Regions from separate parts of the Bacillus sp. FSL K6-6540 genome, predicted to be linked through region 1. Evidence: predicted binding sites of a transcription regulator. Region 1 holds the regulator's gene; each other region holds the start of a gene.
The links. Region 1 encodes LexA, which represses DNA repair genes until DNA is damaged. Its sites were predicted from a motif close to CGAACATATGTTCG; they were not measured.
Positions count from the first base shown of each region.

Region 2: uvrB (excinuclease ABC subunit UvrB) is a predicted target of LexA. The motif match lies at 3,929-3,942, and genes of this name have one in related genera.
Region 3: addB (helicase-exonuclease AddAB subunit AddB) is a predicted target of LexA. The motif match lies at 2,842-2,855, and genes of this name have one in related genera.

Region 1 covers NZ_JBBOXH010000001.1:2,729,857-2,737,666, reverse strand. Annotated here, with positions in the region: gene MHH82_RS12270 (HAD family hydrolase) at 252-1,043, opposite strand; gene MHH82_RS12265 (hypothetical protein) at 1,087-1,611, opposite strand; gene MHH82_RS12260 (DUF896 domain-containing protein) at 1,770-1,976, opposite strand; gene MHH82_RS12255 (LysM peptidoglycan-binding domain-containing protein) at 2,267-2,638, opposite strand; gene lexA (transcriptional repressor LexA) at 2,814-3,440, shown strand; gene MHH82_RS12245 (hypothetical protein) at 3,509-4,315, opposite strand; gene MHH82_RS12240 (RNA polymerase sigma factor) at 4,308-4,844, opposite strand; gene MHH82_RS12235 (stalk domain-containing protein) at 4,986-5,669, opposite strand; gene glnA (type I glutamate--ammonia ligase) at 5,887-7,215, opposite strand; gene MHH82_RS12225 (MerR family transcriptional regulator) at 7,278-7,688, opposite strand; gene MHH82_RS12220 (methionine gamma-lyase family protein) at 7,770-7,810, opposite strand, start outside.
Region 2 covers NZ_JBBOXH010000002.1:248,934-256,743, forward strand. Annotated here, with positions in the region: gene uvrA (excinuclease ABC subunit UvrA) at 1-1,857, opposite strand, end outside; gene uvrB (excinuclease ABC subunit UvrB) at 1,865-3,850, opposite strand; gene MHH82_RS33700 (CsbA family protein) at 4,036-4,266, opposite strand; gene MHH82_RS33705 (PEP/pyruvate-binding domain-containing protein) at 4,712-7,207, shown strand; gene MHH82_RS33710 (TetR/AcrR family transcriptional regulator) at 7,283-7,810, shown strand, end outside.
Region 3 covers NZ_JBBOXH010000001.1:2,081,676-2,089,485, reverse strand. Annotated here, with positions in the region: gene addB (helicase-exonuclease AddAB subunit AddB) at 1-2,656, opposite strand, end outside; gene MHH82_RS09125 (class I SAM-dependent rRNA methyltransferase) at 2,962-4,335, opposite strand; gene MHH82_RS09120 (Na/Pi cotransporter family protein) at 4,545-5,516, shown strand; gene MHH82_RS09115 (NUDIX hydrolase) at 5,513-5,968, opposite strand; gene mtaB (tRNA (N(6)-L-threonylcarbamoyladenosine(37)-C(2))-methylthiotransferase MtaB) at 6,056-7,399, opposite strand; gene MHH82_RS09105 (RsmE family RNA methyltransferase) at 7,402-7,810, opposite strand, start outside.

The DNA of each region.
Region 1 (7,810 bases):
ACGTAATGGTCCATTCCAAACAGCGTCATTTTCCTAATTCATTATATCGCATTATTCTTTAACTTCTATCTCATGCAGCTTACAATTGTGTGACGTTTGTCACTGCCAACAGCCTCTTTCCTTTCAAACATGGCAACCAACAAAAAAACAGCCCCGAATCGCATCAGATGCTGGCAGGACTGTTCCTATGTACGCTAATATATCTCGCTAATAGATCTTGTAGAATAGTCGTGAACTCTTGATCACGTCATTTATAAGGACGCCACAATAGCATGCAGCTCGGATAAATGTTTGATCTCAAACTTCGGCTGAATGGCCGGATCATGAGGCCGGTCTACCCGATTGATCCAAACCGTATGCAGTCCTGCGGCATTCCCGCCTTTAATATCTGTGGTCAGCTTATCTCCCACCATCACGGCCTGATCCGCCTCGACGCCTAACAGATCAAGTGCATGCTTGAATATGGAAACATCCGGCTTGCCTTTGCCGAAATCACCCGAGATAATAATGTGGTCAAAATAAGGGACCAGTTCCGGAACGCCATCAAGCTTCTCCTGCTGCAAATCCGGACTTCCGTTCGTTAGAAGCAGCAGCTTCACGTTACCCTGTAATTCCTTCAGCACTTCAAAGGTTTCTTCATATACGTAAGGTCTTGTTCTGCGTTCCGCAGCAAATTGCGCTGCCAACGTCTCCGCCAACGCTTCATTATCAACGCCAAGGCGATGAAGTCCGCGACGCCAGGATTCCTTGCGGTATACGGGAGCCAATTCTTGCAGCTTTCGGAATTCGGGCTGGGATCCAGCCGTAAAATTAGCCCACAAGCCTTCAAACGGATTGATCCCGATCATTTTGGTAAAAGCAAAAGTATCATAGGATTCATACAATGCTCTTGCTTCTTCACGCACCGCGGCCAAAAGCGCGCCGGCATCAACGCCGGTCTCCGCCGCTCCGGCTTGGCATGTCACTTCAAACGCTTCTTCTACACTGCGTTCATCCCACAACAACGTATCGTCCAAATCAAACAAAACCGCAGCAATCGGCATTTCTCTCCCACTCCTCATATACATTGTGATCTACTCTATCGGGTTAGTTGTGCTCCACTGGAATTTGATGAGTCTTTGCAAACTCTTCCAATCTTTCGCCCATGGCTTTGGTATCGTAAAGATTCATCATTCGTGAGAACACCCAGTTGCCTGCTTTTCCCTTGCCTTGGATCACGACGGAACCCGAAGCCAATTTGATCTTCTCGATATCCGATACGGCCAGACGGCGTTCCCGGTTGAACTTCATGGTCGACACGGAGGCCCGTTCAATCTTCAAATAAGGCTTGCGGAGAAATATCATGAGCGCCAACAGGATATACAAGCTGACGCCAACCCAATTCAATACATCATTGCTTCCGCCGGCTGCCTGTGAAGTTGCCGTTCCGAGAAGCGCATACAAACCGGCCAATGCAACAAGCACTAACGGAAGTACATACTTACGTCCCTTAAACACGTCATGCTTATCATTAATCGCAGACCCTTGATACGAGGTCAATCCCTGCTTTTTGCGCTGTTTGTTAAGTTGCGACATATTTTTGCTGACTTTTCTTTCCCATGAACGTGACATTTGGTTCCCCCTGAACTCATAATCAAAATGTTTATAAACCATATAAACTTGGGGTAACCGTAATCGATTATCCGAATGGCCGGTACCCCAAGTAGTATTATGCTATCCTTCGATCTGTTCACGGATCCTCTAAATATATATCCTTGAACGGTTATCGACTAGTGCTTTAATCGCGGGCCGCCTTTTTGTTCGTTTTCATCAACCCATTCAATCGATTCCAGCTGTTGTCTAAAGTTACTGCGAATATTGTTAAGGTATATTTCCCGAAGCTCGGCCCGTTCTTTGAGCTCCTCCTCGGTCAGCCCTTCATTCTTCTTCTTTCTTGCTAATACATTGATGCGTTCTACCAAAGTATCGATGTCCATGACTTCTCCTCCAATTTCGATATCATGTATAACTTAAACATGTGAAAAAGAGCTTGTCAAGGCAACTGAGCCCTTGCAAACTCTTCTCAGAACAAATAGGAATATATGATGCGCATAAACGAATACCGTCTATGGGGAGGAAATCTATAGTTATCTATTGTAAACGCGCTATTACGCGTAAATGATTCAATCTGACAAGCAGAATATGATGTGTCATTAAACAGGAAGTAACCAGCCGTATGTGGTGATTATATGGAGTATGAATGCCTATTGGTTGAAGCAACGTCAAATCACCAAACCGGCAATGACAGCACTTCCCCAGCCTGTATGTCCGGACCCTTCAATCCGTTCATTCTTCGTATGCTATCCAGATATACGCGTGTATCCATATCCGCAGGTTTGTGAAGGGAAGCAATTCGCCACAAGCTATCGCCATATTGAACGATCACCTGCTTCTCTCCAGTCGGCTTCTCTGTCCCACCGGCAAAAACGGAATATGCACCTGTCCAAAAGATGGCCACAATTAGCAGGGTGAACAACAGTTTATTCAAAGGGATCGAAGCTATCTTCGATTTCAAGTAAATGCCCCAATTCTTCGATGATTGTTCTGTTACCACCGGAACGTTCTCATAAATGCTGCGGTATGTACTGTATTTCAACATGGAATCATCATCTCCCAAACAAGTGTTCTCTTATGGATTCATCTTAACACGAACACTTGTTTGATTCAATACCCAAAAGAACATTTGTTCTATTTTATTTTAGAACTTATGTTTGTACGAACGGTAGTTCTATGTTATAATTTTCCCAAACGTTACTAAATGGGGTTGATACGGCATGTCGAAAATATCCAGCCGCCAGCTGGCGATCTTAGAGTTTATCCGCAACGAAGTTCGTAGCAAGGGTTACCCGCCTTCTGTCCGGGAAATCGGCGAGGCTGTCGGACTAGCTTCCAGTTCTACGGTCCATGGTCATCTGGACCGTTTGGAGAAGAAAGGCCTGATCCGCCGTGACCCTACGAAACCAAGAGCGATCGAGCTGCTTGGCCAAGAAGAATCCGAGAGCGCGAATCTGTTTACGCACACCATAGCCAGAGTGCCTGTCGTCGGGAAAGTCACAGCAGGCGTGCCGATTACGGCCATGGAGAACATTGAAGACTATTTCCCGCTCCCTCAGCATTACGTGGGCGACGATAAAGTGTTCATGTTGTCCGTAGTCGGCGACAGTATGATTGAAGCCGGTATTCACAGCGGTGACTACGTCATCGTTCGCCAGCAGCAAACCGCGGACAATGGTGACATTGTCGTTGCAATGACAGAAGAAGATGAAGCAACCGTGAAGACCTTCTATAAGGAGAAGGATCATGTACGATTGCAGCCGGAGAATCCTACCTATGAGCCGCTGCGCTTGAACCATGTTACGATTCTCGGGAAAGTGATCGGTCTCTTCAGGGACGTACACTAATTCCATAGAATTATGAATAAGAGGTTACCTTCCTTATTTGGATGGTAACCTCTTTTTTAGGACATGCACTAGAACGTTCCGGTCTTACGCAACACTAGAACCAACGCATTTTGCCTAAGATCTAATTGATACATTCTTTCAGAAACATAATCCGGCGAACCTTCGCCTCCCGGTCCCTCCGTAGACTGCAGAACAAGCTTATTCTCCTTCACCTCGGGAGCCGTACCTGGTCTATAATACGAAAAGTAGGATACCAAGGACTCATCCTGAAATCGAAGCTGCACGGCATTACCCGTTTCATGCTCTACGGCGAACGCATAGATTTGTATGCCATGACAGTCCCTATATTGCGGTGCCAGTATAAATACATCGGCATCTTGAAACGGCAAGCGAATCATATCAACTGGAGCAGATGTCGGTTGAATAAATGTAAGCCCCTCCAGCGTAGTGACTTCATTTGTAACTTGGTTAGTACTATACTGCACGCTGTAGTTTCCGGTAAACGACCGATCCGTTTCGATACCGAAGCAGCTCGGTGCACCCAATGTCGTTATTTTTTCCTGTCCAACTGCAATAACGTTTAACCGTCCTTCATCCGTTACGCCTTGTGCCCGGATTGTCTCCTCCTTAGTAGGGGGCATAGTCCCTGCTCTCTGTTGTTCGTCCCTGCCATAAGGCAATTGAAAGGCAAATAAAATAATCAGAAGCATGAACCCGCCAGCTAATCCAACTTGTAAGTACTTTCGACGTTTAGGTTTGCTGTCGGTGAAAATCACGGACCTATGCACGTTTTTTTTCATTTCGGAAGTGAACTTTTCATCTGTAAAGGGAGCTTTTTTCGCCCGGTTGTACCAGCCTGGTTTATCCTCATTCATCGTTCTTCTCCTTCATTAGGTTTTGCACTCTTTTCCTGGCCCGATGCAATCTTGATTTTACGGTGCCTGTCGCAATATGAAGCAGCTCCGCAATCTCATGCATCGGCATTTCATAGTATAGGTCCAGGACCAATACTTCCCTAAGCTTGCTCGGCAAAGTCATAATTATTGCCCATATTTCATCCGTATACTGCTCGTCCAAATATTCCGCTTCCGCTGACTGGCTTGATGAACTGACGATAAGCTTGTCTTTAAGGATGACTTTCCGAAAGAAAAAAGCCTGTTTGTACCGGAACGCCGTATGTCGCGTGATCGTTAGCAGCCACGTTTTCAGCGTCGCCTGACCGCGAAAGGTATGTATGCCGTAATAGGCCTTAATAAAGGCTTCTTGTGCAATATCGTCTGCCAAGGCATGCTGTTTGGTCAAAAAATACGCATAATTCCACACATCGTTTCCATATTCATTCATGATTTTATCCAGCGTCTGGCTGTCCATGACCGTCATCTGCTTTAAGTATTCGAGCTCCAACCGATTCACCTCATCTAATTAGAGTCATGGAAGCGAGCAAAGGTTCCTTTTTTCGTAAAATAAAAAAGAATCTCCCGTAGGTAAGGGAAGATTCTTTATGGACTAATATTAGTGCGTGACTGAACTGATTCTGTAAAAGAATTATTTATATGTACCTGTCAGGAATATAGTGTCATCCCCTGTTATATCTTTCTGAAATTTCACATTTACTTCAATTTGATTTGCATCTTCAATATCAATAACGATATGCTGTCCAATATCTTTAGGCGACAGCATAAGTTCTTTTATCTTTGTCTTGCCATTATATATCGTTACTGAGATATCATTACGGATATTAATCGGTAACAATGAAAGATCTAGTACTTTATATTTTCCTTTTGGTTCAAGAATGATCGTTTTTTCAGAATTATTAATTTCTCTCATTACGATACCGGAACCGTAATCTTTTCCATTATGTTCGGTGTACTGCTTATCACTTGTGGTGAGGGAAGTACTATTAATCTTGATTCCTTCTTTGGTTATAATTGTTGTATCTGGTTTTTCTCCGATAATAATTTTTTGATTCTTGCTATCATATTCAACGACAGAGCCAAGTGCCTCGGAGATCGCTTTTACAGGGATATAATTTGAGTTGTTGTATGTAATTGTTGCAAGTTTTTTTCCTGATTGATCTTTTGGAACCCAATCTTCACCATTAACCTCATATTTAATTCCCCAGTTTAAATTTGCACTTATTTTTTCTAGTGCAGGAGCAGCTCCTACCCCTATTGTCATTCCTCCTAACATCGTTGCCACTGAGAGTAAGAGAATATATTTCTTTTTCATCACCTGAACCTCCTATATATTGGAATTCAAATTCAAGTAATATTGTAAGTGACTTCATGGATGAATTCAATCACATAAAAACAATGGAGTGTCGTCTTAAAGACCTTAGCGACTAAAAGTTATAATACCTGAGTTGTTCAAACACGTAAGCTAAAAACGTACTTACGGTTTAGACAAAAAAAATCCCCGCTGCCACTTGGCAGCGGGGATTCCTCTATTAATACATTGTAATGTACTGATCGCGTTCCCATTGGTGAACTTGCGTTCTGTACATATCCCATTCGATCTCTTTCAGCTCGTAGAAGTGAGCCAGCGCATGGTCACCGAGTGCATCGGAAATGACTTCGCTGCGGATCAATTCGTTGAGCGCTTCTTTCAGGTTTGCTGGCAAGCTTGGGATGCCTTCCTCGATGCGCTCTTCTTCCGTCATCACGTAGATGTTGCGGTCGATCGGTGCCGGAAGCGACAGCTCACGCTTAACGCCGTCCAAGCCAGCTTTCAGCATGACAGCCAGAGCCAGATACGGATTCGCAGCCGGATCCGGGTTACGCACTTCGATGCGCGTGCTCAGACCGCGGGATGCTGGAATACGAATCATCGGGCTGCGGTTACTTGCAGACCATGCCACGTAGCAAGGTGCTTCGTAACCAGGCACGAGACGCTTGTACGAGTTCACCGTCGGGTTCGTGATCGCAGCAAACGCGCGTGCATGCTTAAGAATACCCGCCATATAGTTCCGAGCCGTTACGCTCAGGCCAAGCTCGTCGCTCTCATCAACGAACGCGTTCTCGCCGCCTTTGAAGAGCGATTGGTTGCAGTGCATGCCGGAGCCGTTTACGCCGAATAGCGGTTTTGGCATAAACGTTGCAATCAGACCATGCTGACGAGCGATCGTCTTAACAACCAATTTAAAGGTTTGAATCTGGTCAGCCGCTTTGATCGCATCTGCGTACTTGAAGTCGATTTCGTGCTGGCCAGGCGCAACCTCATGGTGAGAAGCTTCGATTTCGAAGCCCATCTCTTCCAGCGTCAGCACGATGTCACGGCGGCAGTTCTCGCCGAGATCCGTAGGCGCCAGGTCAAAGTATCCGCCCTGGTCATTCAGCTCCATGGTCGGATTGCCTTTTTCGTCGGTTTTGAACAGGAAGAATTCCGGCTCCGGACCGACATTCATGGAAGTGAAGCCCATCTCTTCGGCTTCCTTCAGTGCTCTCTTCAGAATACCGCGCGGATCTCCCGCAAATGGGGTGCCGTCCGGCATGTAAACATCACAGATCAGACGCGCGACGCGATCCTCGGATACCCAAGGGAAGATCATGAAGGTATCCAGATCCGGGTACAGGTACATATCGGATTCCTCGATACGCACATACCCTTCGATGGAAGAACCGTCAAACATCATTTTATTATCAAGCGCTTTAGGCAGCTGGCTTACCGGAATTTCAACGTTTTTGATCGTTCCCAGCAAATCTGTAAATTGCAAGCGGATAAATCGAACATTTTCTTCTTTGGCGATGCGTAGAATGTCCTCTCTCGTATAACTCACTTTATCCTCTCCTTTTTAAATAAAAAAACTAGACTCCATGAAGAATGATAGCATGGCAATCCTTATTTATTAAAAAACCGGGATAATTCCCCTTGAATCAATGAAACCTGACCCGGTCTTTTAGCGGTAATCAATTCCTGCTTCAGCAAACGGCGCAGCTGCGACTCCGACATCTCACGGCGTCTGTTCTCCGTATCCGGCGTAATGACGGTAGCCTCTTCAGACTCTTTCGTGACCGGGTTCATGACTTGCTTAATGCCGGCAATGTTCACGCCTTTTTCAATCAAAGCCTTAATCTCTAGCAGTCGCTCCACATCATTGAAGGAAAACAGGCGTTGGTTGCCCGACGTACGGGCTGGGACAATTAAATTATGCTGCTCATAATAGCGAATTTGTCTGGCAGATAGATCCGTAAGCTTCATAACAATGCCTATCGGAAATAACGCCATATTCCTCCGAATCTCATCACCCATATCTCATCAACCTTCCAAGTGGTTATTCTGATCCTATTGTACATTTCCTGATCAGCCACGTCAACCGCATGTGAGGATAACTTACAATAGTTTACGATCTTTCATGCTTTGGAGTGCCATAA
Region 2 (7,810 bases), on a different contig from region 1:
TTCTGAAGCACCTTTAATTTCAATGTAACGTCCGTCCGGCTTTCTTCTTTCAGGAGGCAATGGGATAAACTTTTTCCCTGATAAATAGCTGCCCGTTAATGAGTTTGGATCTTCCATCACTTCTTCCGGCGTACCCGCAGATATCACCTGTCCGCCGTGAATGCCGGCTCCCGGTCCAATATCTATTAAATAATCTGCTGCCATCATCGTGTCCTCATCATGTTCGACAACAATCAGCGTGTTCCCGAGGTCTCTCATATTTTTCAGAGCGCTGATCAAGCGGTCGTTATCACGCTGATGCAGACCGATAGACGGCTCATCTAAAATATAAAGCACACCGGATAAACGCGAGCCAATTTGAGTCGCCAGCCTGATGCGCTGTGCCTCTCCCCCGGACAATGTACCCGCTGCCCTGCTCAATGTCAGGTAATCGAGGCCGACTTTGTCCAGAAAGCTTAAGCGCTCCACAATTTCGCGCAAAATCAAATTGGCGATCTGCATATCCTTCTCAGAAAGGGTAAGGTCTTTAAAGAAGGCAAGTGCGTCGGCGACAGACAGCTCGGTAATTTTTCCAATGTGGCGGCCGTCAATCAGTACGGCAAGCGCCTCTTTCTTTAACCGATAGCCTTTGCACGTCGGACAAGACTTCTGAGACATATACTGCTCCATTTGCTCACGTATGAAATCGGAGCCTGTCTCCTTATAGCGTCTTTCAATGTTGCGCAATACGCCTTCAAATTGAATTTCACCTTCGCGGATTTGTCCAAAATCATTTTCATATCGGAAATAAATCAGGTCATCTCCGCTGCCGTACAGCACTTTATCCAGTTGATGCTTCGGCAAATCTTTGACCGGCACATCCATATCAATCCCGTAGTGGGTGCAGACTGCCTCAAGCAGCTGAGGATAATATTGTGAGCTGATCGGTGTCCAAGGGGCGACCGCATTCTCCTTCAATGACAAATCTTGATTGGGAATGACAAGATCGGCATCCACTTCAAGCTTCATTCCGAGACCGTCACACGTCGGACACGCCCCGAACGGACTGTTAAACGAAAACAGACGCGGCTCAAGCTCACCAATTGAAAATCCGCAGTGCGGACAGGCATGATGCTCGCTGAACATCAGCTCTTCCTCACCGATGACATCGATCATAACCCGTCCTTCACCTAAACGGAGCGCCGTTTCCAATGAATCAGACAGCCGGGCTGCCACGCCTTCTTTCACCACAATCCGGTCAATGACTACCTCAATGGAATGCTTCTTGTTCTTTTCTAATTCGATATCGTCGGAAAGCTCAGCCATCTCGCCGTCAATTCTGACTCTGACATAGCCTTGTTTTCTAATCTGTTCAAGCACTTTGACATGAGCGCCTTTTCGGCCCGAGACAATCGGCGCCAGCACCTGAAGCTTCGTCCGTTCCGGGTATTCCAGAATTCTGTCCACCATTTGCTCGATGGTCTGGGATGTAATCTCAATTCCGTGCTCCGGACAATGAGGCTTCCCTACTCTCGCATATAAAAGACGCAGATAATCATAAATCTCAGTTACCGTACCGACAGTAGACCTCGGATTACGGCTTGTTGTTTTCTGATCAATGCTGATGGCGGGAGAGAGCCCCTCAATTGCATCCACATCAGGCTTATCCATTTGCCCTAAAAACTGGCGGGCATAAGCAGACAGCGACTCGACATACCGTCTCTGTCCTTCAGCATATATCGTGTCAAAGGCAAGGGAGGATTTACCTGATCCGGACAAACCCGTGACAACGACAAGCTGATCTCTCGGAATCGTTACATCTATATTTTTCAGGTTATGCGCCCTGGCTCCCTTCACCTCTATCCGATCCATAGCCATTTGTTCATCATCCTTCCGCTTTTAGCTCTAAAAGTAAATCGCGAAGCTCCGCGGCTCTCTCAAAGTCAAGCGCCTTGGCGGCTTCCTTCATTTCATGCTCCATCTGTTCAACGACTTTCTGGCGTTCTTTCTTCGTCATTTTCGACAGCTTCGGCGCGGCTTTTGTTTTGTATTCCGCTTTATCCTCAGCTGCTACTGTGGCACGAATGACATCGCGAATTTCTTTATTTATCGTTTTCGGCGTAATGCCGTGCTCTTCATTAAACCGCTCCTGCTGCTCGCGGCGGCGTTTTGTTTCATTAATCGCAATTTCCATAGACTTCGTTATTTTATCGGCGTACATAATGACGCGGCCTTCCGCATTTCTCGCTGCCCGTCCGATGGTCTGGATCAGCGACCGCTCCGAACGAAGGAAACCTTCCTTATCCGCATCCAAAATCGCAACAAGGGATACTTCGGGAATGTCCAAACCTTCCCTCAGCAGGTTGATGCCGACAAGCACATCGTACTTGCCAAGGCGCAGGTCGCGGATAATTTCAATCCGTTCAAGCGTCTTGATTTCAGAATGCAGATAGTTTACTTTAATGCCGATTTCCTTTAAATAATCGGTCAGATCCTCTGACATCTTCTTCGTCAAAGTTGTCACAAGCACCCGTTCATTTCGCTCGATTCTTGCTTGAATTTCGCCGATCAAGTCGTCAATCTGACCTTCGATTGGACGGACGTCAATAAGCGGGTCAAGAAGCCCCGTCGGACGAATGATCTGTTCGACCATTTCATCTGTATGTTCAATCTCGTACGGCCCTGGTGTTGCTGATACATACACGATATTGTGCATATGCTTTTCAAATTCCTCAAAACGAAGCGGACGGTTATCAAGCGCTGATGGAAGCCGGAAGCCGTGATCCACGAGCACCTGTTTCCGCGCCTGGTCTCCGTTAAACATGCCGCGCACCTGGGGAATTGTCACATGCGACTCATCCACCACGATCATAAAATCGTCTGGGAAATAATCAAGAAGCGTATACGGCGTTGAACCTGGAGGCCGCAGAGTCAAATGTCTTGAATAGTTCTCGATGCCGGAGCAGAAACCCATTTCACGCATCATTTCAAGATCATATCTTGTCCGCTGCTCTAAACGCTGCGCTTCAAGGAGCTTTCCGTTTTCGTGCATGACCTTCAGCTGCTCCTCAAGCTCCTTCTCGATATTTTGAATCGCCTTCTCCATTTTCTCGGCCCGCGTTACGAAGTGGGATGCCGGGAAAATCGCAACATGATCTCGGTCGCCGAGAATTTCTCCTGTCAGCGCATCCACTTCCCGAATCCGTTCGATTTCGTCACCGAAAAATTCAACTCTGATACAATGCTCATCACGGGATGCCGGAAAGATTTCCACTACATCCCCGCGCACACGAAATGTACCGCGCTGAAAGTCGATATCGTTGCGGGCATATTGGATGTCTACAAGTTTTCTGAGCAGCTCATTGCGCTCAATTTCCATTTCAGTCCGCAGTGACACGACCATTTCCCGGTATTCCTCAGGCGAACCGAGGCCGTATATACAAGACACACTCGCAATAATAATGACATCTCTGCGCTCAAACAAAGCTGATGTGGCGGAGTGTCTCAGTTTATCAATTTCATCATTAATACTAGCGTCTTTCTCTATAAATGTATCCGTTTGAGGCACATACGCCTCCGGCTGATAATAATCATAGTAGCTGACAAAATACTCGACAGCATTGTTCGGAAAAAATTCCTTGAACTCACTGTAAAGCTGTCCAGCAAGGGTTTTGTTATGGGCAATCACGAGAGTCGGCTTATTGACTTCTTTAATCAAATTAGACACCGTAAATGTTTTCCCAGTTCCTGTCGCACCCAGCAGAGTCTGATGCTTCTTGCCCTCCTGAATTCCTTTCACAAGCTTTTCAATGGCTTTCGGCTGATCTCCCTGGGGCTGATATTTCGAGACTAACTCAAAGCGATCTTTCACAAAAATAAGCCTCCGTTTCTTTAACGAAATCTTCCTATAGATATAGTAACACAATGGAAAGCAAAATCACTAAAAATACGAACTAAAGTTCGGTGGTTTTTTATTTCCAGCTGTTTTTGTGTATAAAAAACCTGCTTTTAAATCGTAAAAGCAGGTATTCAGTCTTTATATTCATTATGTCCGATTTATTCTTCTTTTTTCTCTGCAGCTTTTTTGGCCATGTACAGTCCGCCAGCCACAAGAGACACAACATCCAATCCTACAATAAAATACGTTTCTGTATAGCCTTTTAAATAAGAGGCAAACAGCAATGCAGCTGTTAAAGCGATCGCCACATAATGATTAAAGGTGACTCTAGTAAATAGAACAACAAGCATAAAAGGGAAAAACAATGCAAAAACGGCTTTTGTAATCAACAAAAACCCTCCTCAGGGATTCTTCATCTGATCTGATTATAGTAAAAAATGAAGAATCGGACAATCGTGCATTCGCTCCCTCTCCTACACCATACCCCTTTTCAGCCAAAATCAATCACCATATTTGCATTTTGGTGCCGGTCAAAACTTATTCCATGGTGCCGCTGTTCTAATCAGCGGCACTTTTTTTATTACATCATCAAGTCCGCCGCCAGATTCCGAGAATAAAAGAAAATAGGCATACAGTACCAGTACGGCCGCATTTTCCAGGATAATATAACCAACTTAACTATTCATTTTATTTAGGACTTTCTGCGTTTGACAGCATTTTCCTGAAAACCTACAATTGAATGATAGTGTTTACTATCATTTTTTAAACACAGGCTCCGCAATAAAAAGACTAGAGAGAAAAACAAAATGAATGAAGAAAAGAGGGGTTTCAAATATGTATTCTGTTTTATTTCGCCAGGCAGAAGAGTCCAGCCAGCTGGCTGGAGCAAAAGGAATGAATTTGATTAAATTGACCAAACACGGTCTTCCTGTTCCGGACGGGTTTATTATTCAAACGAATGCGCTCGCACGTTTTATGGAGGACAACCAGCTTCAAGAGACTAGTGAAAACGTCGAAAGCGGGATCATTTCTGGAACATTTTCGGATGAGCTGAAAGATGAGCTGACTAGTTCCTTTTATAAGCTTAGAGAATCATATCGATCCGTAGCCGTGCGTTCTTCGTCTGCTTCGGAAGATTTAGAAGGCGCCTCATTCGCGGGTCAATATGAAACCTACTTAAATATCAAAACAGAGGAAGAGTTTCTGGCTAAAGTGAAAGAATGCTGGGCCTCATTTTTTTCTGGGCGGGTCAGCAGCTATAAGAAAAAAATGAACAATCAAATCGCAGAGCCGTTAATGGGAATAGTCGTTCAGGGGCTGATCGATTCAGAAATGTCAGGTGTTATCTTCAGCCGCAACCCTGTTACCCATGATGATAGAGAGCTTTTAATCAGCGCCAGCTACGGGTTGGGTGAAGCTGTTGTTTCAGGAAGTGTTACCCCAGACACGTTCATTGTTAATAAATCTTCGTTTGAGATTCAGAAAGAAATAGGTGCAAAGGAAATCTACATGGAGTCTGCGGCAGAAGGAATTGCTGAAAAAGAAACGAGTGAAGACATGCGCAGCCGTTTTTGCCTTACAGATGAACAAGTGATTGAATTGGCTGAAATCACAAAAAAAACCGAAGACCTGTACGGATATCCTGTCGATATAGAATTTGGAATTGCTGATCATCAAATATACCTTCTGCAAGCTCGCCCGATTACAACCATTGATCAGGACAAAAAGGCGGCAGAAGAAAAACGCAGCTTCATGATTACCGACACTGATATGAATGATTTCTGGCTTAACATGGAATCTAATATTGAAGGTCCGGTGAGTCCGTTATTTTCATCCTTCATCGTGCCGGCATTGGAATATGGCTTGAAGAAGAGCATGCAAAAGTTTCCGATTGGTGTAGTTGTTGATGAAGTAAAACTTTATCGCGGACATATTTATTCCAAAAACCAAGGTGGACAGCAGCCTCCTTCTGAAGACTGCGGCAAAGAGCTTTTCCCGATTTTATCGGAGCATATGTATGACATCATCAATCACACATACCTCCCTTTTTACCGGACACTGGACCAGCTCGCACAAACTGAGCATACCGCAGAAAGCGCACTGGATGCTTTTCAAAAACTAAAGGCCTTTTATCTCACGGCTTATGAAGAGCACTTCAATATCGTTTTCCCGCAAATCCTTTTAACAAACAAACTGCAAGCGATGTATCAGGACATTCAAGGAGAGTCCGAAAACGCTCATTTTTATGAGATGCTGACAGGAAAAATGAACAAATCACTGGAAACGGACAGTTGCTTATGGTTATTTTCTATGGAAGTTCAGGAGAACCCGAACCTTCTGACCATTTTTGAAAACAACAAGCCTGAACAGCTCCAGGAGAAATTAGAACAAACAGATGAGGGAAGACACTTCCTGAAGAACGTCCATGAATTCTTGCAAGAATACGGATGGAGATCTGTTAAAAGTCATGATCTGATTGAACAAATCTGGGTGGAAAATCCGTATTTCGCTCTGGCCAATATTCAAAATTATGTCCGTAATGGCTATCATTTTGACAATGAATTTCAGAAAACGAAAGAAAAACGAGAGAAATTATACAATGAATTCTTGGAAAACATAGAAGATCCCGGTTTGCGCACCGAATTTGACCGCTATTATCAATGGACACTGAACTCTGCAAATATAAAAGATGATCACCACTTTTATATTGACGCCATGCTGGATGCCAAGGCGAGAATCTTTCTGCTGAAGATAGGTGAATTGCTGGCGGAAAACGGTGTCATTCAAGATCGTGAGGACCTTTGGTTCTTATATGACGACGAAGTGGAACAAGCGCTTCTTCACCCTGTATCCCTGCAAGAAAAGGCTGAAAAACGCAGACAGATTTTTCATGAGTATGAGCTGGCCCAAGCCCCTGCCTACCTCGGCACCCCGACAAAAGAACAGCTCAAAGCAGCTGAAGAAATTGTCGGCGCTGTGATAGAGGATGAAAAAAACACAGAGAATCATATTTTTGGCATTGCGGCATCAAGCGGCATTGCGACAGGTCCGGTGAAAATCATTCGGGACGCCAATGAATTTTCTCAATTCGCGCCTGGGGACGTACTCGTTTGCAAGATGACCACACCGCTATGGACCAGCCTGTTTCAAGACGCCAAAGCGATTATTACAGACACAGGCGGCATTTTGTCTCACGCTGCGATTATTGCCCGTGAATACGGCATTCCAGCCGTTCTCGGCACACGCACGGCAACCGAAAGACTGCGAGACGGTGACATCATCACTGTTGACGGAAGCAGCGGCAAAATCACAGTTGTCAGCCGGTCCTGATGCGTCCCCCTCTTTCTTATACAAGCGGGGCGGGTGTATACTTGTCCTGCCAGTATACTCGTGAGGTGAAACGTATTGAGACCGACAAACAAGAGAATCCTTGACGCTGCCATGCAGCTGCTCGTCAAAAAAGGATATCGCGCAACAACTACAAAAGAAATTGCAGAAAAAGCAAATGTAAGTGAAGCGACGATTTTCAGGAACTTTAAAAACAAACAAGGACTAGTTGAGGCTTTGCTTTCTCAGCATTCTTCAAACAGAGGCAGCATTTTGGAACAAACAGAAGGGGATTTGTACAAAGACCTGCTTCATATCGGAACCTGTCTCTTGGAGGAGCTCGAACATAGAAAAGATATCATTAAAATCAGCTTTCGTGAACCGGCCATGTTTCAGGATGTCATTAACCACGTCACTGAATATCCCCAATCTATGAAACAGCTATTGGTTGATTATCTCAAAACGATGGGTGAGAAAGGGGTTATTCAGACAAGAAATGAAGCGGAGAATGCCGACGTGTTCATGTCGATTATCTTCGGTTATTTCATTCACCGTCTCCACTTAGGAGACCGGGTCATATCAATGCCCCAGGAAAAAATGCTGGAG
Region 3 (7,810 bases), 650 kb from region 1:
TTTCACCCTGCAGCATCGGTGCGAGCCGATCCACGGTCGCTTCCGCTTCGCGCAGGCATTCCTCAGCGGTCAGGTCTCCCCAGCTTCGATGCTGCGATTGGAACTTGACGGCCATGCTGCTCAAGGCAGCATGGAACAGCTGTCCGATGTCGGGAGCCTGAAGCCTGTACAGCTGCCGCTCTCTCAGCTTCAACCCATGGGAGGCAAAATGGGAGAACGGGCAGGCAACAAAGCGCTCCATCCGGGATACGCTTGTCCGCAGCTTCGTTCCGTACAACTGTCTGCTGGTTTCCAGCTTGAGAGGCCGGGCTTCATTCCGGTAAGACAAGGAGGAGAGCATGGTCGTGAGGCGGGGCCGCAAACCCGGCTGCTCCGCATACCAGTTGTAAACATGCCACCACAAATCCGGGATCTCCTCCCCATTCCTCCAGTCGCGAAGCCGGCCCGCTAAATAAGCAAGCGTCTTGTCCGGACGGACCGCATAACCCTCCTGCTCAAGGGCCGATTGCCCGGCATGCGGTCTTGGAAACAAAGGCTCCTCTTCCAGCTGGAACATCAGCTTCAGATGCCGCACCACCTCGGATGGCAGTAACGGCTTGCCTTCATCATCCGCTGCAGGGTAGCTGACCCACAGCTGTTTGCTGGCCGAAGTCAGCGCATTATAGATCAGAAACCGTTCATCCAGCAGTCTTCGGGATATGCTCGGGGCAAGCTCCAGCCCGCGGTCTTCAAGATGAACCCGTTCCGGCTCCGTCAGGATGCCGTCATCCTGGAACTGGGCCGGGAGCACGCCGTCGTTAATGCCGAGAAGGAAAGCATATTTCACCCCGCCCGTCCGCGTCCGGTCCATGCTGCCGATGAGCACCTGGTCCAGAGACGGAGGCACAAGAGCCATTTTCATTTCCGTAAGTCCCGTACCCAGCACGCCGGTAAACAATTCGGTGCTTAGCTTCTCCGCGCCCATCATCTCGACGATTTGGTCGAGCAGGCCGAGCACGGCTCCCCATACCTGGCGATGTTCCCGGGCTTCCTCAGGACGCCCGGCATCCAGTGCAGCCCGGCTTAACAGCTCCAGCTTCTCGGGCACAGCGCACTCCTCCAGCAGCCGATAGACCGCGGTGCTCTGATCCATCGCGCTCGCAGCCTTTTTCATCCGCTTCTCGAACGTATGCAGCGGTTCCGTTATCACCTTCCTGGCGTACTCGATCGCCGCCATGCCGTCCTGATTGCGGATCTCGCTTTCCCCCTCTTCTAAAGAAAGGCTTGGAACTCCCTTCCAGGGACGGCCGTCCGTCCAGCGCGTGCCCTGGATTCCGGAAGCCAGCACATGGTTCTCCAGACGGTCCATGTCCTCACGGGTAAGCGAACCGTCCAGCGGCAGCAGCAGATCCGTCTTCACGCAGCGGAATACGTCTTCATAACGCCACCGGCGTCCGATGACATCAAGCGCTGAGCGAATGAACTCGACCAGCGGATGGTGAAGCTCGCTCCGCTTCTGATCGAGAAAATAAGGAACGCCGTATTCCCTGAACAAAGGACCCATCAGATGCTCATAGTCCCCCATATTCCGGACAAAAACAGCCATTTCGCGGTATCTTGCCCCTTCCTCCTGTGCCAGCCGCAGCATTTCGCGCAGAGCTCCCTCGATTTCGGCCCGGCGATGGCTGGCAGCGTGTAAAAGCAGACCTTTCCTCCCGCGGTTTGGACTGCTCGCTGTGTCCGGGCCTTCATCCGGTTCCGCCCAGCGCTTCTTCCGATCATAACCGCGCTCGAGATGGGCAAGCATGGGAGATTCCTGAAACCGCGGCAGAACATCGGGATGAAGAATGCGGTGCTCCGCCTCCAGCCCGATCTCATCGATAATCCCTTTGAGCTTTATGTACGTCACCGCAGTAGGATGAAAGAGATCCAGCTCATGCGGAACCGTCCCGTTCCTGTAAGGCTTGTCCAGCGTCAGCGCGATCGTCACTCGCTTGGCATGCACGATGATCTCCTGCAGCACCCGGTACTCCTGCGGCGTAAAGCCGTGGAAGCCGTCGATCCAGATGTCGGCACGCTTGATATATTCCGATTCGGTCACACCCTCAGCCAATGAGGCCAGCGTGTCTTCCTCATCCATGTAAAACCGTGAAATTTCAACCTCGAAATCGCGAAAGACCGTTACGATGTCCTCCAGCTTCCGCCGCAGCATCGGTGAATTCCCGGAGCCGGATACCATCTGTCCCAGCTGCTCCTCCACGCATGAGGCGTCAATGCAATAGCGCTTCATTTCCGTGTACAGCTCGCTCAGCTTGCCGACAAAGCCATGCTGCTCTCCCGAGGCGCCGAACATGTGGAGCTCTTCCTTGCGCCTCCGCAGAATTTTATACAGCAGCATCCGCTTGCCTTCCTCGCTGATCGCCACTTTCGCGGCTCCGCCGGTTTCCTGCATGACGCGGTAAGCCAGACGGCGGAAGCTAAGCACCTGCGCGCGCATCATGCCGCGAATGCCTCCCGCATTGACGAGCGCGTGCTCCGCTTCATAGGAGCCTTGCTCCGGAACGATCAAGATCATCGGATCCCCCTTGGGATTATGCTCCAACCGTTCGATCATCTCTTGGCGGATCGACGTGCTCTTGCCGCTGCCCGACCTGCCGATAACAAATTGAACGCTCATGCTATGCCTCCTTTACATCTTGCCGAAAGAGACTCATTCACCTTCAAAACCAGCTGCTGACCCGGTGAAATCATGCCCTTTGAATCTAGTAGTTCAAGATCAAAAATGTATGTCAAATCTTGCGTGATGGTTCGGCTCTATCAAAAAAGATGCTGATTACTAGTATAACATAAGTCCTGATTGGTGGAACATACGTTTGGATTTCATTCCCATTCCCAACGATTTCGGACATATGAAAAAGGACCCTGCCATCGTGGTTATCCACCATTGCAAGATCCTCTATATGAACCGCCAAGCTGGGGTGTTTACAGTTTTGATTTGCTGCGCACTTCAAAGACGGCGAATTTCAAATAATGTCCCTCGTCGACCCCAAGAATTTGCGGATGGTCCTTGCCGGCCGCACGCCATTCCACCAATCTCAGAATTTTGCCGGCATCCTTCGCCGCATCCTGGATCGTCTCCAGGAACAAATCCGGCCGCATATGGTACGAGCAGCTTGCCGTAACCAGATATCCGCCCTCGTTGACCAGCTTCATGCCGTGGAGGTTGATATCCTTGTACCCGCGGCAAGCCCCCTTGACGGCCGACCTGGTTTTGGCAAACGCCGGCGGGTCCAGAATGACCACGTCCCAGGATCGCCCTCCGCCCGCGGTCAACGGTTTCGAGGTATCCACTTTCTGGTCCCCTTGGGCACGTAGCTCGCGCTCTTCCAAACCCTTTACCTGGCTGCGCAAATATTGGAAGGCGTCATCCACCACAAATTCCACGCGATCCTGGAATCCGTTCAATTCCACGTTCTCTTTGGCACTTTCGATGGCATGCTCCGATATGTCGAGGCAGGTGACTTTCTTGGCGCCGTATTTGCATGCATGCAGCGTGAAGCTGCCCGTATGCGAAAAGCATTCCAGCACCGTTGCGCCGTCCCAATACGGGAACGTAACTTCTTTTCCGCTTTTGTTTACCGGCAGGGTCTTCGTCTCACCGTCCCGCTCCACGGCCTGAAGCGTAATCCCGCTGCGGCTTCCCCAACCGGTCATTAACGGTTTGATGGATGCCCGGTTCTCCCGCTGATCAAAGAAATATCCGGTCTTCTGACCCTCTTCGATATCCACTTTGATCTTCAAGCCGTTCTCCGTCACGACGACGTGGCGGGGACACTCCCCGTAAAGAGTTCCCTTGCGCTGTTCCAGCCCTTCCAGTTCCCGGATGGAAACGTCGCTGCGCTCGTAAATTCCTTTCGGCTGTACCACTTCGACAAGCGCCTCCACGATGTCCGCACGGCATCGATCCATGCCCAGCGTCAGTAGCTGCACGACCAGCACGTCGGCAAAACGGTCCACGATCAGTCCCGGCAGAAAATCAGCCTCGCCATATACCAGCCGGTAAGCATTCTCGTCTCCGATAAACCGCTCCCGGTGTTTCAGGCATTCCTCAAATCTGGCTGCGAAAAAAGCCTTGTCCATCGCTTCGACCGGTTCATACGAAACGGTGCGCACGGTGATTTGTGATTGCGGATTGTAATACCCGGAGGCAAGAAAACGGCCTTGATGATTGAACACCGATACGATATCGCCCGGCTCGGGCTCGCCCTCGACAGAAGCAATCTCGCTTTTATACACCCAAGGGTGCCCCTGCTCCAGTCTCTTTTTTCGACTGCGCTCCAAAATAACCGATGGCACTGTATTTCACTCCTTAAAATTATCCCCTGGTTTATTGCAATAGGTATGCATGTCCGCCAAGGGTCATATACGTAATTAAGAAAAACGTCGACCGACGTGCTTTCACAGTTACCCGACCGAGTGAAGAGATCGTTTTCTTGCGATGACCGATGACTTTCGGCTTTGCTGGAAACTCCGCTCCCACCTTATTTTACAAAAAGGAGAACATCATGCTATCCACGCTCTGGTTTCCCGTCTGTTATGGTCTTGTCCTGTTTCTGTTCGGCATGAAGGTCATGGAGGTCGCCCTCCAGCGCTGGGCCGGACCGCTCTTGCATAAGTGGCTCCACAAAGCGACATCCACGCCCCTGAAAGGCATGGTTGCCAGCACGGCGGTTACGGCCCTGCTGCAGAGCAGCACCGCCGTAACCGTGCTGGCGATAGGCTTTGCCAATGCCGGATTGTTAAGCCTGTCCGGTACCTTGGGCGTTATTCTCGGCACGAACATCGGCACGACGGTAACGACCGAACTCATCAGCCTGCAGATCGGACAAGCCGCCATGCCACTGCTTGTCCTCTCGCTGATGCTGTGGGTCGGGGCCGTTCTTGTCAGCGAACGCGTACCTGCGAGTCACGACAAGTTAAAAAACCAGTTGATCCGCAGCCAATTTTTATGCCTCGCTGTCGCCGGATTTTCACTGGTGCTGCTCGCGATACAAATCATGCAATCCATTGGGCCGACCCTTCAAAGCCTCGGGTTGTTCCAATGGTTCCTTGACCACGCCTCGCAAAGCGTCCTCTGGGGCATTGCAGCCGGTGCGATCCTGACGGCTTTGATGCACAGCAGCGCCGCGGTCATCGCCATGGCTATGGGGCTCGCCGCCAGCGGAGCGCTGCCTCCCGAGATCGGCGTCGCGATCGTGCTGGGCTCCAATGTCGGCACCTGCGTGACGGCGCTCATCGCAGCGATTGGCAGCAGCCGCGCCGGACGATTCGTGGCTTGGTCCCATTTGGGGCTTAATATCGGCGGAGTCCTGCTCTTTATTCCGTTCACAGCGGGATTAACCGCCGTATCCGGATGGTTAGCCGCAGATCCGGCCGGGCAAATCGCCCATGCGCAAACCCTGTTTAACATCGCATGCTCGCTGATCGCGCTTCCTCTTTGCTATCTGCCTTTCTGGAACAAGCGGTTGCCGTCCTAAAATTTCATATCTTCATCCGCCGGAATAGCGACTTCAAGCAGCATCAGCGCTTTACGCAGGATGATATCGTTGTTATTGTACCCGTTGCTCCGCTGCTTCCTCCATGCGGCAAGAGGCTCGAACCAGTCCACCCCGTTGATTTCCTCGATTTGGGGTTTTAGGATGCCTCCTTCCGCCTTAACGAGGTAGTAGTGAACTTCCTTGTCGACCTGGCCGAATTCGGGATGATGGTATTTATATGCAATAATGTCCACTGGAGAAGTGATGGATCCGACTATACCTGTCTCCTCGCGTATTTCTCGGAGAGCCGTCTGCTCGACGGTTTCACCGGCTTCCATCTTGCCTTTGGGAAGCGAGGTTTTTCCATAACGGTCCAAGATGAGTTGGATCTGAAGCGCCCCTTCATAATAACGGTATACAACGCCGCCCGCGGAAATTTGTGTATATGCCATGTCCTGTTCCTCCTTCATGTACAACAAGGACTCCACTTCCGGTAGCCAGGAAATGAAATCCTTGTCTGGTATGGCCGCTATGGAATATTACTGGGCAGCTGCCTTTAATCCATGATCCATGACGCTGAGGAGTTCGCCCTCGCATTCATTTACACCGGCTTTGGTTACTTTTACGCGGCACAGCTTGCCTTCGAGATCAGGCGATCCGTTGAATACAAGCTGCAGGTAGTTGTCGCTGTAACCCTGCATTTTACCGCCTTTGGGAGCACCCTTGTATTCGCGCTCCGGTATCACGTTCAGAATCTGGCCCACGAAACGCTCGGCATAAGCCAGCTGAAGCTGCTCCGACAAGTCGATCAGATCGTGCACACGCGCATTCTTCACTTCCTCGTCCACCTGATCCTCCATTCGTGCCGCCGGCGTGCCGGTACGCTTCGAATACGGGAATACATGCATTTCCGAAAATTGAATCGCCTTCATCAGGTCATATCCGTTCCGGAACATCTCATCCGTTTCGCCAGGGAAGCCGACGATGACGTCCGTCGTAATGCCCACATCCGGCATCGCTTGACGAATCAGGCCCATCTTGTTATAGAATTCTTCGGTCGTATATTTACGGCGCATCCGTTTCAGTACCGTATCATCCCCCGCTTGGAGCGGAATGTGAAGATGGCGGCACATTTTACTGGAGCGGTTCAGCACGTCCAGCATCTTCTCATCGATCTGGCTTGCTTCAATGGAGCTGATGCGGATCCGTTCCAAACCGTCAACCCGATCAAGGTCCCACAGCAAATCGGACAATCTGTAATCCTCGAGATCATCCCCATATCCGCCGGTGTGGATACCGGTCAGCACGATTTCCTTATAACCCGCTCCGACCAGCTGATGCGCCTGCTTGATGATGCTCTTCGGATCACGGCTTCGCGACAAACCGCGGGACCAAGGGATGATGCAGAACGTGCAGAAGTTGTTGCATCCGTCCTGAATTTTCAGAAATGCGCGAGTACGTTCCGCGAAATCCGGTACGTCCATTTCCTCGAATACCCGGGTCTTCATGATATTACGCACGGCGTTAATCGGCTGGCGCGTCTTTTCGATGTCATGAATGAAATCCATGATTTTCTCGCGATCCTGGTTCCCGATGACGAGATCCACGCCCGGGATATCCAGAATTTCGGCCGGCGAGGTTTGGGCATAACAGCCCGTTACGGCCACGATCGCCTCGGGATTTCGGCGAACCGCGCGCCGGATCATCTGGCGGCTCTTCTTATCCCCTGTGTTGGTAACGTGGCAGGTGTTAATCAAATAAACATCTGCGGTTTGTTCGAAGTCCACCTGGTCGTAGCCTTCATTCTTGAAGTATTGCCAGATGGCCTCGGTATCGTAAAAATTGACTTTGCAACCCAACGTATAAAACGCTACGGATGGCATGTTCAAACGCCCCCCATTTCTCCAGATTCGTATAGTGCGCAGGCCAGCGCCGTCATGCCGGCGGTCTCGCAGCGAAGGATCCGCCTTCCGAGTCCCACGGCTACGGCTCCCGCAGCTTCGGCCGCTCGGCATTCCTCTTCCGTAAAGCCGCCCTCGGGTCCAACGACCAGCAGCAAGCTGGCAGGCTTGGCCGATTCACGCAGCGCCTGCTCTGCAAAAGGCTTCAGCACGTCCCTCAGCTGGGAACCCTGCTCTTTTTCATAACAAAAATATACGGCATCATAACCGGAAAACGCTGCAAGCAGATTCTTCCACGTCAGAGGCTGTTCAACAGACGGTATCCGGTTGCGATGCGCCTGTTCAGCCGCCTCCTTCGCGATTTTGCGCCAGCGCTCCAGCCGCTTCCCTTCC